DNA from 3 places in the Peribacillus sp. NPDC097895 genome. Region 2 is predicted to be linked to each of the others. Evidence: riboswitches for the same ligand, from Rfam matches in the RefSeq annotation. Region 2 holds a riboswitch; each other region holds the start of a gene.
The links. A riboswitch is a leader RNA that binds a small molecule or an ion and turns the genes downstream of it on or off. The one in region 2 is predicted to bind preQ1.
Positions count from the first base shown of each region.

Region 1: another riboswitch for preQ1. It lies ahead of queC (7-cyano-7-deazaguanine synthase QueC); the one in region 2 lies ahead of queF (preQ(1) synthase).
Region 3: another riboswitch for preQ1. It lies ahead of ACQKMH_RS02005 (VUT family protein); the one in region 2 lies ahead of queF (preQ(1) synthase).

Region 1 covers NZ_JBNNSH010000001.1:426,189-430,824, forward strand. The annotation lists gene ACQKMH_RS01955 (hypothetical protein) at 57-269, opposite strand; gene ACQKMH_RS01960 (methyl-accepting chemotaxis protein) at 926-2,605, opposite strand; PreQ1 riboswitch class I at 2,791-2,833, shown strand; gene queC (7-cyano-7-deazaguanine synthase QueC) at 2,889-3,554, shown strand; gene queD (6-carboxytetrahydropterin synthase QueD) at 3,554-4,024, shown strand; gene queE (7-carboxy-7-deazaguanine synthase QueE) at 4,017-4,636, shown strand, end outside.
Region 2 covers NZ_JBNNSH010000006.1:108,734-113,369, forward strand. The annotation lists gene ACQKMH_RS23055 (BA3454 family stress response protein) at 403-537, opposite strand; gene ACQKMH_RS23060 (EamA family transporter) at 780-1,616, opposite strand; PreQ1 riboswitch class I at 1,768-1,813, shown strand; gene queF (preQ(1) synthase) at 1,921-2,418, shown strand; gene ACQKMH_RS23070 (aspartate kinase) at 2,621-3,967, shown strand; gene ACQKMH_RS23075 (nitroreductase family protein) at 4,380-4,636, opposite strand, start outside.
Region 3 covers NZ_JBNNSH010000001.1:432,577-437,212, forward strand. The annotation lists gene ACQKMH_RS01995 (HD domain-containing protein) at 1-923, shown strand, start outside; gene ACQKMH_RS02000 (SRPBCC family protein) at 1,078-1,545, opposite strand; PreQ1 riboswitch class I at 1,912-1,954, shown strand; gene ACQKMH_RS02005 (VUT family protein) at 2,005-2,547, shown strand; gene ACQKMH_RS02010 (hypothetical protein) at 2,570-2,722, shown strand; gene ACQKMH_RS02015 (PadR family transcriptional regulator) at 2,830-3,150, opposite strand; gene ACQKMH_RS02020 (alpha/beta hydrolase) at 3,461-4,207, shown strand; gene ACQKMH_RS02025 (DUF421 domain-containing protein) at 4,463-4,636, opposite strand, start outside.

The DNA.
Region 1 (4,636 bases), on a different contig from region 2:
ACATTTAAGGGAAAGGAGCTAACTACCAGTAGCTGATTATGGAAGAAGAATTAAGATTAACTGGATTTCTTTCTGTCAGAAACCTCTGGGGTGGAACCTTTTTTACCACCATCAATCACATAAAGTTTAGGAGCTAATCTCCTTTTTCCTTTGTTTTCAGAATTCATCTTCATATAATTTTCGTATTCCTTGCGAAAGAATTCGTTGGTTTCCCGTTCTAGGGCTTTCCTTTCGTTAAACTCTGTTATGAATTTGAAAAAACGTTTCATATGAATTCCTCCTTGTGGGGTAAAAGGTCTTGGTTTAATCGTAACATGAAATCACATAAAATTAACCTTTTTTTACAATTTTGGAGAGAAAAATATGCTTTGGCGGTAATAAAGTTGTGCATTATTTGTTCTGTAAGAAAACATGCGATTGTTCCTTCCTGAGCAGAAGTCCCTATTCAGTGAAAGGATATGAAACGTTGGGATCATGAGTTCAATTACTTGAACTCACCAAGGTAAGGAAACAAAACCCCCTCAGTTTGTAGAAAAAGAGGTGCCATCTAATCTTCAAAACAAAGTTGATTGGAACGGAAGGTACGAGACTCCTGCGGGAATGCGCGTCCAAGGGAGACCCCGCAGGCGCAACGGCGCCGAGGAGGGCTCCCGGACCGCCCGCGGAAAGCGAGTGCCTGGAGCGGAAATCAACGGGACAAAACCAAGCCATTTGTCAATAGTTTAAATATTCATACTATAACACACTTAGTATTGAGGAAACATAGCAAAATATTCACTTCCAATAGCTTTTTTGATAAATGATTCTATCAGTTAATGATACTGTGTATAATTTCATTTATTCCCCGAATTCCGGAAAATGAAACAATCTTCAAGCAGGAAAGAAAAAAGCATTTCCCGCATTCAAGTGGCGGGAAATGCTAGTATTATAATTGGAATTTCCTAACCTGTTCAGTTAGTTGCCCGGCAGACGATGCAAGTTCACTGGCGTGATTCGTGATTTCATCCATTGAAGAGCTCGATTGTTGAGCGGAGGCAGAGACTTGTTCGATTCCTGCTGCTGACTCCTCAGAAACGGCTGCAATGTCTTCGATGGCCTGATTGATCTTTTTACTATTTGTAGAGATGTAGTTTAATTCATTAGTAATATGTTGTATCTTCGTACCCATATTCCCGACAGAGTGATTGATCGTTTCGAAGGTTTGGCCGGTAAGGGTTATCTGTTTCGTGCCCTCATCCACCTGTAAATAACCATCCTCCAGGGAATGGACGACGTTTTTTGAACCAGCTTGTATTGCGGTTACGATTTCGGTGATATCCCCAACCGAGTGTGTGACCCCTTCAGCGAGTTTTCGAACCTCATCCGCGACGACGGCAAAGCCCTTTCCATGTTCGCCAGCCCGTGCCGCTTCTATGGCCGCATTCAAGGCCAATAAATTGGTTTGATTGGATATATCCTTGATGACATGAACAAGCTGAGAGATTTCCTGTGAATGGGAATCGAGCCCTTTCACTTGCTCGACGGCATTTTTGACGACCTCATCAATCATTTTCATTTTTTGGACTGAACTTCGCATTAAAGTGGTTCCTTCCTTTGTCATGGAAAGGATCTCGGTTGAGCTTTGTGATACCTCGACTCCTTCAAGGTGGGCCTGTTCGATCTTGCCGCTGAATTCATCCATCATGCACACCATTTCAGATGCCCGGTTTGCTTGCGACTCCGAACCCTCCGAAAGTTCGTACATGGTGGTCGCTATCTGTCTGCTGCCCTGTTGGACTTCATTCGCTGATTGTGTCAAATTTTCACTTTGGTTCGAAACGGATTCGGATACAGCCAGCATTTTTTCAATCGTATCACGCAGGTTTTTCTGCATTTGGTTGGTGGATACTGTTAATTCCCCAATTTCGTCATTTGACTTTTGCACAAGGGGCTCATGATTCAGCTCTCCGTCAGCCACCATTTTCATCCTGTCCCTGATTTTAAGGAGGGGGGTGGTAATGAGGTTGGCTGTAACAAGCGCAAGCAGAAGACCGATAAGGACTGCCGCAATGGATATGATGATACTTGTCGTCTTAACCGATTTCCCGCTTGCGATGACGGTTTCACCTGAAGCGACAATCAATTCCTCGCGTTCCGAAGCAAGCTCCTTGAAACCCTCCATTACTTCATTGCTGATTGGCGCGACTTCATTTTTGAGTATTTCTTTAGCGCGTTCTTCATTCCCATTTTCATATTGTGTAAACACCCGGTCTACAATCATCGTCCTCCAATCCACGCTTTTCTCGATCAAATCCTTTGCTTTATCAGAATCGCTTAAGGCTAGGAGATCCTCCTGGATGACCTGGCTTTCTTCGGTATATTGCAAGAACCTTTCTTTATAACTCTCGTCACCATATAGAATATAAGCTCGGGCGAATGCGGTTCTTTGTGCTAGATTATATAGTAGCTTTTCATCTTGGATAAGAAGCGGAAGTTCCTTTTGGATGATATCCTGGGAATATACCAGTGACTTGTTGCTGCTATAAATATTGAATGCTCCTAAGATGATACATAAAGATATGATGAGTGAAAATGCCACTAATACTTTTCCTTTAATGCTTTTCAAATGAATGGACCCCTTTATCGATATTTTGTTCATACTTTTTTATCGGATAGATAATGGGATATTTAAGCAATGAAAAGATAACCAAATTTTCCATCAGATCTATTATTCACTAAATATAATCATCTTGATTTTTTCTCGTTTTCAAGTTACTATTGACTTGGAAAAATATAATATTCCGCGTTAAGGCGGAAGAGGTTCTAGCTACCCTCTCAAAAAAACTAAGGAGAAACAGTGCTCTATTCTTAGGGTGCTGTTTTTTTCCGTAAAAAGGAGTTTTATAGAAATGAAGAAGAAAGAAAAGGCAGTGGTTGTGTTTAGCGGAGGTCAGGACAGTACGACGTGCCTGTTCTGGGCATTGGAGAGATTTGAGGAAGTGGAAGCGGTGACGTTCGATTATAATCAGCGGCATAGCTTGGAAATCGAATGCGCTCAAAACATTGCCAAGGAATTGGGCGTGAATCATCATATCCTTGACATGTCGCTGCTGAACCAATTGGCACCGAATGCATTGACGAGAAGTGATATAGCAGTGGAGGACGGGGAAGACGGGGAATTGCCTTCAACGTTCGTACCAGGGAGGAATTTGCTGTTCCTTTCGTTTGCCGGGGTGTTGGCCAGTCAGATTGGCGCTAAACATATCGTCACAGGTGTATGTGAGACGGATTTCTCGGGATATCCAGACTGCCGTGATGTATTCATTAAATCGTTGAATGTGACCTTGAACTTGTCGATGGACCAGTCATTCGTGATTGATACGCCGCTAATGTGGCTTAATAAAGAGGAAACATGGGAGCTTGCGGATCAGCTTGGCGCATTCGACTTTGTCCGCGAAAAGACCTTGACTTGCTATAACGGGATCATCTCCGACGGATGTGGAGATTGTCCGGCATGTAAGCTGCGGAAAAAAGGACTGGATGACTATGTAAGCAGACGGAAGGTGCTTTCATGATGTACGGTTTTACTATAGTGGATAAACTCCAAAAAATAGATGAAGATATTCAGCGCAGCCAATTGAAGTATACAAATAAGAGGGTTCTCGTGAGTAAGGAATTCACCTTTGACGCGGCGCACCATTTGCATGACTATGAAGGAAAATGCAAGAACCTGCATGGCCACACATATAAGGTCATTTTCGGATTGAGCGGGTATACGGATTCACGCGGTTTGATGATAGATTTTGGGGATATCAAGGATATATGGAAAAATGAAATTGAAATCCATCTGGATCATCGTTATTTGAATGAAACCCTGCCGCTCATGAATACAACAGCTGAAAATATGGTTGTCTGGATTTATGAAAAAATGGCCGGAGCCCTTTCATTAAAAGAATATGAGGGTGCTAGAGTTGAATTTGTTCGACTATACGAAACGCCAACAAGCTATGCTGAAGCCAGACGGGAGTGGATGGAAAGTGAGTAAACTCCCCGTTATGGAAATCTTTGGCCCGACCATCCAAGGTGAGGGAATGGTCATTGGTCAAAAAACCATGTTCGTTCGGACGGCCGGATGCGATTATTCGTGTGCCTGGTGTGATTCCGCATTTACTTGGGATGGGACCGGTAAGGAAGATACCGTCCAAATGACTGCTAGAGAAATATGGGATGAGCTGAAGCGAATTGGGGGTTCCGGTTTTTCCTTCGTGACGATATCAGGCGGAAACCCGGCTCTGCTGAAAAACCTAAACGGCTTGATAGCGATCTTACATGAAAATAAAATGAAAATTGGTGTCGAAACACAGGGGAGCCGATGGCAGGATTGGTTTCTCGATATTGATGAACTGACTATTTCACCTAAGCCGCCGAGCTCTAGAATGAACACGGACTTTACGGTGCTTGATCAAATCATATCGAACCTGGCTGTTCGTAATCCCGATAATAATGTCTCGTTGAAGGTAGTCGTCTTTGATGATGAAGATTATCAGTATGCAAAAAAAGTACATGGCCGGTACCCGGATATTCCTTTTTATCTGCAGGTCGGGAATGATGACAGCAGGACGGCGGATGATCAGCAGCTAATTAGCGGACTTTTGAA
Region 2 (4,636 bases):
ATACTCGATGAAAATCGAGCTTGTCTACAGTTTTTTTTGAGGGTATGTAATCATTAGATTACCACTCCAGGCACTCGCTTTTCGTGGGCGGTCCGCTCTCGGCTCCTTTACGATTGTGGGGTCTCCATTGGACGCGCTTTTCCCGCAGGAGTCTCGCACACCCGTTCCAATCAACTTTGTTTTAACCGTTAGATAGGACTCCTTTTGTCAACAAACCTGACGGTCCTTAAAAAGACCGTCTTTTTTATAAGTCTTTATTGTGTAATTCTAAATTACTTGTTATTCAGATTGAAGGAAAAAACAATTGCTTTTAAGTGGGAGGGAATTTCTATAAAGGGGATCCTTTAATAGTGCATCAAAAAGGTAATAAAAAAGCAGGTATCTATTACGATGCCTGCTTTTTTATGCTTTCCATTGTTTTTCTACTTGATGAAGGGCTAGTTGTAAAATTTCTTCTTGATTTGTACCCGGTTTAGTAAGGACGTTAGTTTGATAAGATTTTCCTTGGAAATCAACTGTTACTGTAACTTTTACCATTTTGCATCTTTCCTTTCTAAATTAAATGAGGTGGTTGTACCTACTTCTTTTATACCCGTGGCAGAGGATTTTTCAAACATTCCAAAAGCAACAAAATTGGAAGAGATAATATTCAAAATTATCTGATATTTAAAGGGAAGTGTCAACACTTTTTTTGAACCAATCTTATTTTCCGGCTAAATTAAAAAAGACCTGGCTTGTGTGCACATGACAGCCAGGTTGTTTTTATAAATGAACTATATTCATATTTTAGTTAAGATAATGCCGATTAATGCTGCAAGTACTCCGGCAATTTGATAGGTTTTTAGTTTTTCTTTGAATAAATAACATCCAGCGAATACGACAACTAAACAGTTCAGGCTGACGACAGGGAAAATGATGCTTGCGATCCCGGTGTTCAACGCAAAGAAATAACATCCATAGCCTATCATGCTTAAAAAGCCTACTAAGGAACCGATTTTGACTTCCTTTAGCTTGATTTTTTCATTTTTAAGAGCTAGAGCCGAAAGAAGATAAAGCATTCCGCCTCCATACATTGATACAAGGATATCAAGGGAGTTTAAATGAAGACGTGTTGATGTCGTCATAAGAATGCCAAGCACACCAAAAGATAAGATGGAGAATAATGTGTGCATAATCCAAGGGACATATTGATGGTTACCTTTAGCATTAGGTGTATACTGAATGACTAAGGTAGCGAGAAACATGCAGACGATTCCACTCCACTGCAGGGTAGAAATATGTTCGTGAAAAATTAAAGCTGCACAGAGAATGGGGAATATGGCGTTTGCTGCGATTAATGGTGATGTCAAGCTTGCCGGCCCTTTTTCAAAGGCGCTTGCCATCTGGATGTTACCATTAGCGTTCAGTACACCAATAGCTGCACCAAGCAAGATAGATAGCCAGTCCAGCTTCAAACCATCCATAAATATTCCATAAAAAATGGACAAAATAAAAGCTGAAAAATAAAAGAAAAATTGGATATGTATCTTGGAATAGCCTTTTCCGCTGCTCCATTTGAAAATGCTATTATTGATACCGAAACATAAACTGGTGATGAGTGCTGCAAAAATCCACATTTGTATAATCTCTTCCTTCTTATAGGTTGAACTGCTTTTTCCATTTTAAACTGAATATATAAATGAATCAAACCCAATTTAAGAGAGTTGCATTGACAGATTGTCTATTTTTTTTTATATTTACTATGACAAATTAAAATATTTCCCGATAACGGGAGAGGTTCATAGCATCACCCTCTTAAAAAAACTATGGCTTTGATATTTTTCGCGAATCAACCATATCTTTGAGGAGATATGGTTTTTGTTATATAGAGGCCCATTTTATGAATCTCCCCTGACAAACGTGGAAGAGGAGGACTTTTTTATGTCTGGAAGAAAAGAAGAAGAATTAAATGATATTACATTGCTTGGGAATCAAGGGACAAAATATACATTCGACTATGCACCGGAAATTCTGGAGTCGTTTGATAACAAGCACCCTAACCGTGATTACTTCGTCAAATTCAATTGCCCGGAGTTTACTAGCTTATGTCCGATAACGGGGCAGCCAGACTTTGCAACCATTTACATCAGCTATATTCCAAGTGTGAAGATGGTGGAAAGCAAGTCTTTGAAGCTTTATTTATTCAGCTTCCGGAACCATGGCGATTTCCATGAAGATTGCATGAACATCATCATGAACGATTTAATCGAATTGATGGACCCGAAATATATTGAAGTTTGGGGTAAATTCACTCCTAGGGGCGGAATTTCCATCGACCCTTACACCAATTATGGGAAACCAGGTACGAAGTATGAGGAAATGGCAGATTACCGCTTGATGAATCATGACTTATACCCGGAAACTGTGGATAATCGTTAAAGAATAGGAGAGACAATGGGCATATGCCCGTTGTCTTTTTTTGTTTTTAGCCATTCTCGATTAGCGGTCCTGCTGCTTTGTCCTTTATGAAAATACAAATGTCCTCCTATAACGGAATTTACACTTGATTGTTTCGCTAAAAAGCGCAATAATAGGGAGAGATGATTTTGACAGAATATTTACGAAAATAGGGGATGTCGAGATGAAAGTTGCAAAGTTTGGCGGAAGTTCACTTGCATCAGGTGAACAGTTGAGGAAGGTATTCGAAATTGTTGTTTCAGATCCAGAGAGGAAGATCGTGGTCGTTTCGGCTCCAGGGAAACGCAATTCCGATGATATAAAGGTGACGGATTTATTGATTGAGGCTGCAGAACAGCAACTGCGCGGGAATAACGGTGAGCCTTTAATTGAAGATGTGGTCTCCCGCTATGCGAGCATTGCTGAAGAGCTGGATATATCCGAGAGTGTCATCATTGGGATTCATGAAAATTTAATGGCACTGTTGCATGCAGACCAAACTAACCCGAAGCGCTATTTGGATGCATTGAAGGCCAGTGGCGAGGATAATAATGCGAAGCTGGTCGCAGGTTATTTCCAAAGCCGCGGGATAGAGGCACAGTATATTAATCCAAAGAAGGCTGGCTTGATCGTAACGGATGAAGGTGGATTTACCAAGGTGCTGCCAGAGTCTTATGATCGATTATATGCTCTTCGTGATGAGCCTGGAATCGTAGTATTCCCAGGATTCTTTGGGTATACGTTAGATGGTGATGTTTTAACCTTCTCTAGGAGCGGTTCCGATATTACGGGTTCGATTCTTGCGAATGGTGTCAAAGCTGATTTGTATGAGAACTTTACGGACGTAGATGCCGTTTATGCGGTGAATCCGAGTGTGGTTTCCAATCCGAAAGGGATCCGGGAATTAACTTATCGCGAAATGCGGGAGCTTTCTTATGCCGGTTTCTCGGTATTCCATGATGAGGCGCTAATACCTGCATTCCGTGCGGGAATACCTGTCCATATCCAAAATACGAACAACCCGATGGCACAAGGGACCCGTATTGTGAGCACAAGGGATAATACGAACGGGCCGGTTATCGGGATTGCAAGTGATAAGGGATTTTGCAGTATTTACATTAGCAAATATTTGATGAACCGGGAAGTTGGTTTTGGACGGAAACTGCTGCATATCCTTGAAGACTATGGAGTTTCATATGAGCATATTCCGTCAGGCATTGATGATGTGACACTTATACTAAGGCAGGACCAGATGAAGGGTGATGCCGAGAAGAAAATCATTTCACGCATCAAGCAAGAACTACATGCTGATGAAGTGATGGTGGAGCATGATCTTGCCTTAATCATGATTGTAGGTGAAGGAATGCGCCATAATGTCGGTACAACGGCAAGAGCCTCAAAAGCGCTGGCCGATGCAAAGGTCAATATTGAGATGATCAACCAGGGTTCTTCAGAGGTAAGCATGATGTTCGGCGTGAAAGGATTCAATGAGGAGACGGCAATTCAAGCTTTATATCACGAGTTCTTTTGAGAATAATAGATCAGTGACCTCCTTTTAGAAGGGGGTTTTTTGTGATCAATCTTTTAGTCACTATACATACGGCTGGACTTTTCAATAGAATCATGTTTAGAAAGCCAACCTTATCACCTCAAGTTTAATACTTCTATTTTAATACAAAAAAGACTGTAGGACTAAGTTCTATCTATATGTTAAAACAAAGTTGATTGGAGCGTAAGGTGCGAGATTCCTGCGGGAAAAGCGCGTCAAGGGGAGACACCGCAGGCGTAAGCCGAGGGCGGACCGCCCGCGGAAAGCGAGTGCCTGGAGAGGTAATCAATGTTCAAATTGTAAAAGCCATAAAAAAACTGTAGGCAATCTCGATTTTCATCGAGTTTGCCTACAGTCTGAGCTCCAATTGAAGATTGGAAGCTTTCCTTTTATATTAGTCCATTATGGTCAGTATTTGATCGATCGCTTTCCTTGGACGTGGGGTGGGAATCATATCAGGGTAACCAACGTGAAGACTGCCGACGATTTTCTCGCAATGTTTCACGCCTAGAGCATCCCGAAACTCCATACTGTGTATCATGCCGTATGTTTCCCATATCATCCCGATTCCTTGTTCCCAGGCAAGCAGGCTAAAATTCTGGATCAGAGCACTTGTAGCTGCATAATCTTCTTCTCGTATCATGGGATTCG
Region 3 (4,636 bases), on a different contig from region 2:
TGGAAGAGCTGATAGGGAGCAAACCGGTCCAAAGGTTGAAGGGGATACATCAAGGAGGGGCAAGTTATTTAGTTAATGAGAAGTGGAATGTTACACGATTTGAACATTCTATTGGTGTGATGCTTTTAATAAAGTCGATTGGTGGGTCATTAGAGGAACAAATCGCGGGCTTGCTGCATGACGTATCCCACACTGCATTTTCCCATGTCATTGATTTTGCTCTGGATTATAAGGATGAAGATTATCATGAAAAAATTTATGATCATGTCATTATGGTATCCGAAATTCCATCTATACTGAAACAGTATGGATATAATTGTGAAGATATTTTTCAGTCAAAATGGGCATTGCTTGAACAGCCAGCACCTGAGTTATGTGCCGATCGGGTTGATTATACTCTCCGGGATATGTATCAATACGGACATATCAAACTCGAATCCGTTCATGACTTTCTAGGACATATAACCATCATAAACGGTAGGATGTATCTGGATAATATTGAATCGGCGGAATGGTTTGTGGAAACATATTACAGCGAAGTTATTGATTTTTTCATGGACCCACTTAATATATATGGCTATGATATGTTGGCAAAGACCTTAAAACTGGCTTTGGATAAAAACCGGATCAGCCTTGATGACTTACTCGGAGAAGATGATGAAGTCATGCTCTTGTTAAGCTCTATTGGAGACGATGAAGTGCAAAACCTGCTAAAACGGATTCATGGTAACGTATTGGTGAAGGAGGATCAATGGGACTACGATATACACCTGAAAAATAAAGTGCGCCTCATTGATCCTTCCGTTATTCATGGAACCCAATTAGTAAGAGCATCCAGTTTATCTGAAAAAGTGAAGAACATGGGAATTGAAGCCAATAAAAAAGCTTCGAAGGGTTTGTATCTAAAAGTGATTTCCGAATGATTTTTCGCGTCAAACCTTAGGGAAAGTGAAAACTCAAGGGTGACATTTCATCCTTAAATAATAATGATTCCTCGATGAGGATTACGATGGCTTCAAACACCTCATAAGTTGGCATCACTATTTCCATACTAACTAACGTTTTTCCCTAACTTAATTACCGATCAACAGATATTGGCGGCAAGGTCCGTCCAGTTTCAAGCAAGCTCTTCAGGTTACTTAGAATGGCTGGCCATCCATTATTTAAGCCTTCAAAGGTAATATCATCAGCAACGAAATCTGTTTCCAATAGCCCCTCATGCTTAAGCGTTAACTTCAAGGTTGAATCATCCATTGGCTTTAGTTCAAAGGTGACCCGAGTGGGATGGTCGCGAGGTGTTTCGTCTCCTACCATGTTCCATGTGAACGAGAGCAAGTGAAAGGGCTCACACTTTAGTATTTTACCATGATCAGTAATCCGCCCATCTTCAAGCAAATAATGAACGGTGGAGCCTTCTTGCCAGTCAGACTGGACTTGACAGCCAAAGTGATATTTCTTCGTGACTTCACCACTCGTTAGAGCTTCCCAAAGCCTCTCTGGTGTGGTGGCGATATAAATAGCATAGACAAACGATGTTTTTTTCATTTTTCTATTCCTCCTCGCGTTTATACTTCTGTCATTCCTTCTCAGGACCCTGCTTTGGCACTTAGATACCGCTTGTTTGGATATTTAACTCTATCAATGATTGTCTGCTTTTCATATACAGCCGGTCAAGCAGTTTTCTGCGACAAAAATCGGCAAAAGCCTGCATGGAGGAATTACAGAGTCATAGTAGAGGATTTTCAGGGATCATAGCTAAGTGCGAAGCTCTGGAAAGACGGATGTTCTCTTAGCAGGTCTGAAAACGATATCCGCGGATTCGCAGCCTTCCCAGCGCCAGCCGTATGGAAACTTCTTGATTTCCAGTCATTTTCAAGCTACGATAAATAAGGAAAAAAATAATCCGCTCGGGCGGAAGAGGTTCTAGCTACCCTCTCAAAAAAACTAAGGGGAACAGTGCTCTTTCTTAGAGTGCTGTTTTTTCTGTATAAGGAGAATGAAGAAATGTTAAGAATTTTATTGTATTTAGTATCCATCGTCACCGCGAATGTGGTTACAGCCGCTTTTGCACCACTACATCTTGGTGTGTTCATCATTCCGATGGGTACATTGCTCATTGGGGGAACCTTCATCTTTCGAGATCTGGTCCAAAATAAATTCGGCAGGACGAAAACCTATTTATGCATTATTACGGCACTTATTTTATCTGCGTGTGTATCATTTTTATTAGGAGATACGTTATTGATTGTCTTTGCTTCCGCATTATCGTTCGTGGTGGCAGAAACAGCGGATACTGAAATTTATACCCGATTAAAACTTCCGATGAGTTGGAGGGTGTTTTACAGCGGGATTGTTGGAGGGTTTTTCGATTCGGTGATATTTGTCGTGATTGGCCTTAGCCCACTGGGTGCCAATATATTGCCATGGGAAGCCGTACCCGCTGCGGTTATCGGCCAAATTATCGTTAAAACGATCATTCAGTCAATCGGTGCCGTATTATTGGGACGAATCAACGTAGAGCTGGAGAAGCGTGTAGTCTCCGGTTGAAATGCTAGGAGGGATGCACTCGATGGATGGACCCAAAAAGGAAGAAGACAAATGCTATTGCCTCGAGGCCTTTCGTGAAAAATATGGTCCGCATGTCCAAGGAGAATGCATGAAGCTCTCCTGCGCCAATTATCGGAAGCATAAAGGAATAGACGACAAAAAAGGACCAAAATAGGTCCTTTTTTTTGTAAATGGAGGAATTCACGAGTAAAGCGCACAATATCAGAGTAAATCAGCAAAAAAGCTTCCTGCACCAGAAAGCTTTTTTATATTGCTTTTTATTCAGAATGCCTTTGCGCTTTTACGAACTAATTTTTCCAGGAAGTAAAAGCAGCTTCGTTTTCGTTCTAGCTCGGTTTGTCCACTTTCTGTAACATGATAATATTTCCTTCGACCTGACTCGGACTCTTTCCAATGGCCTTCAATGAACTCCTTTTTTTCTAACCGTTTGAGGGCTGGGTAGAGTGTGCCTTCACTTATTTCATATTTGCCCATGCTCATTTCCCTCAAAATCTTTGTCATTTCATAGCCATATAGCTTTTTTTGTGACAGAAGTGAAAGCAAAAGGAGGTCAACGCTTCCCTTCATTAATTCTTTATCCAAATAAAATCGCCTCCTTTTTCATTTGTAAAGTGTAATACGTTGTACCTCGTAACACAAGGTGCATTTTACTTTTCTTAAAAAAAATGGTTAAATGACGATTGCTAAATGAAATCAATCATAGTAAAATGTGCTCTGGAACGGATGAGTTGTAACGAGTGTGGTAAGGATACTTATATACATGATTTAACTGTTTTAATGAAAAAACGGAATAGGATAGAAAAAATCCCACTCAAGGGGTATTAATTGATTTTTTTTTGAAAATCATTTAGATTCTATTTATTAACAAGAGCAGAAAGAAGGTCCTAGATAGATGAAAGTGAAAGCACCCGAGTCATTCACATACAAAGGTGGAAATAGAGCAGTTCTTTTACTTCACGGGTTTACTGGAAGTACAGGAGATATGAAAAAATTAGGGAAATACCTGAATGATCGTGACTATACTAGCCACGGACCTCTTTATAGAGGACATGGAATGTCAGGTGAGGAACTCATTCAGACAGGCCCAAAGGAATGGTGGGAAGATGTAGTCAATGGCTATCAATTCCTTAAGGATGAAGGCTATGATGAAATTGCTGTTGTAGGAATTTCATTAGGAGGGGTTTTCTCATTAAAGGTAGGAATTGAGTTGCCTGTAACAGGAGTAGTTTCAATGTGTGCTCCGACGCAAGGAAAAAGTATCGATCGACAAAAAAACCGTTTGCTCAGTTATGCACAGGCCTATAAGAAGTTTGAGGGCAAAGATGCGGAGCAAATTGCTACCGAATTGAAGCTATTGGAAGAAGAGCCTATGTCTTTTCTAAATGATGTGTTGAATATAATAAATGACACGGGTGAAAATTTAGATTTGATCACATCACCAACTCTAGTTTTACAAGGACGTTTGGATGATCCCGACTATACGAACAGTGCTACAGCGATTTTCAATGAAGTCGATACGCAGCACAAACACTTGATATGGTATGAAAAATCTGGTCATATCATCACATTAGGTAAAGAACGTGAGCAGGTTTACGAGGATGTATATAAATTCTTAAATACACTGAATTGGTCGGAGTAATAAGCGGATTTTCTTGAAGGTCATGAGAGAAGACCGCCGGATATCATATTATCCCCTTTAAGTTGAAAGTGCAAAAACCCACATTTATATGTAGGCTTTACACTTTTCTTGAGGGGATTTTATTTTGGCTACAAAAGATAAAAACTCCGAGTAATCAATGCTCTTAGTCTTTTTTTATGAACAATCAGATACACTGTTTATTCTGGTTCCTGGGTAGTTATTGTTTTTTTTGGAGTGCCCTTAAGCTTTACGTATTTAATTGTAGAAAAAGACCTTTAAGTTATCGTTATTATCAATCGTTGCTAATAAAATATCATTTACCTCCGCATTATAGGTCACTTTGATTCTGTTTTTCAGCCATACTTCGTCTTTACCGTCTCGATTTAATTCTTTAAAATCAATCTTTCCTTCTCTGATAATCGTTTTAGG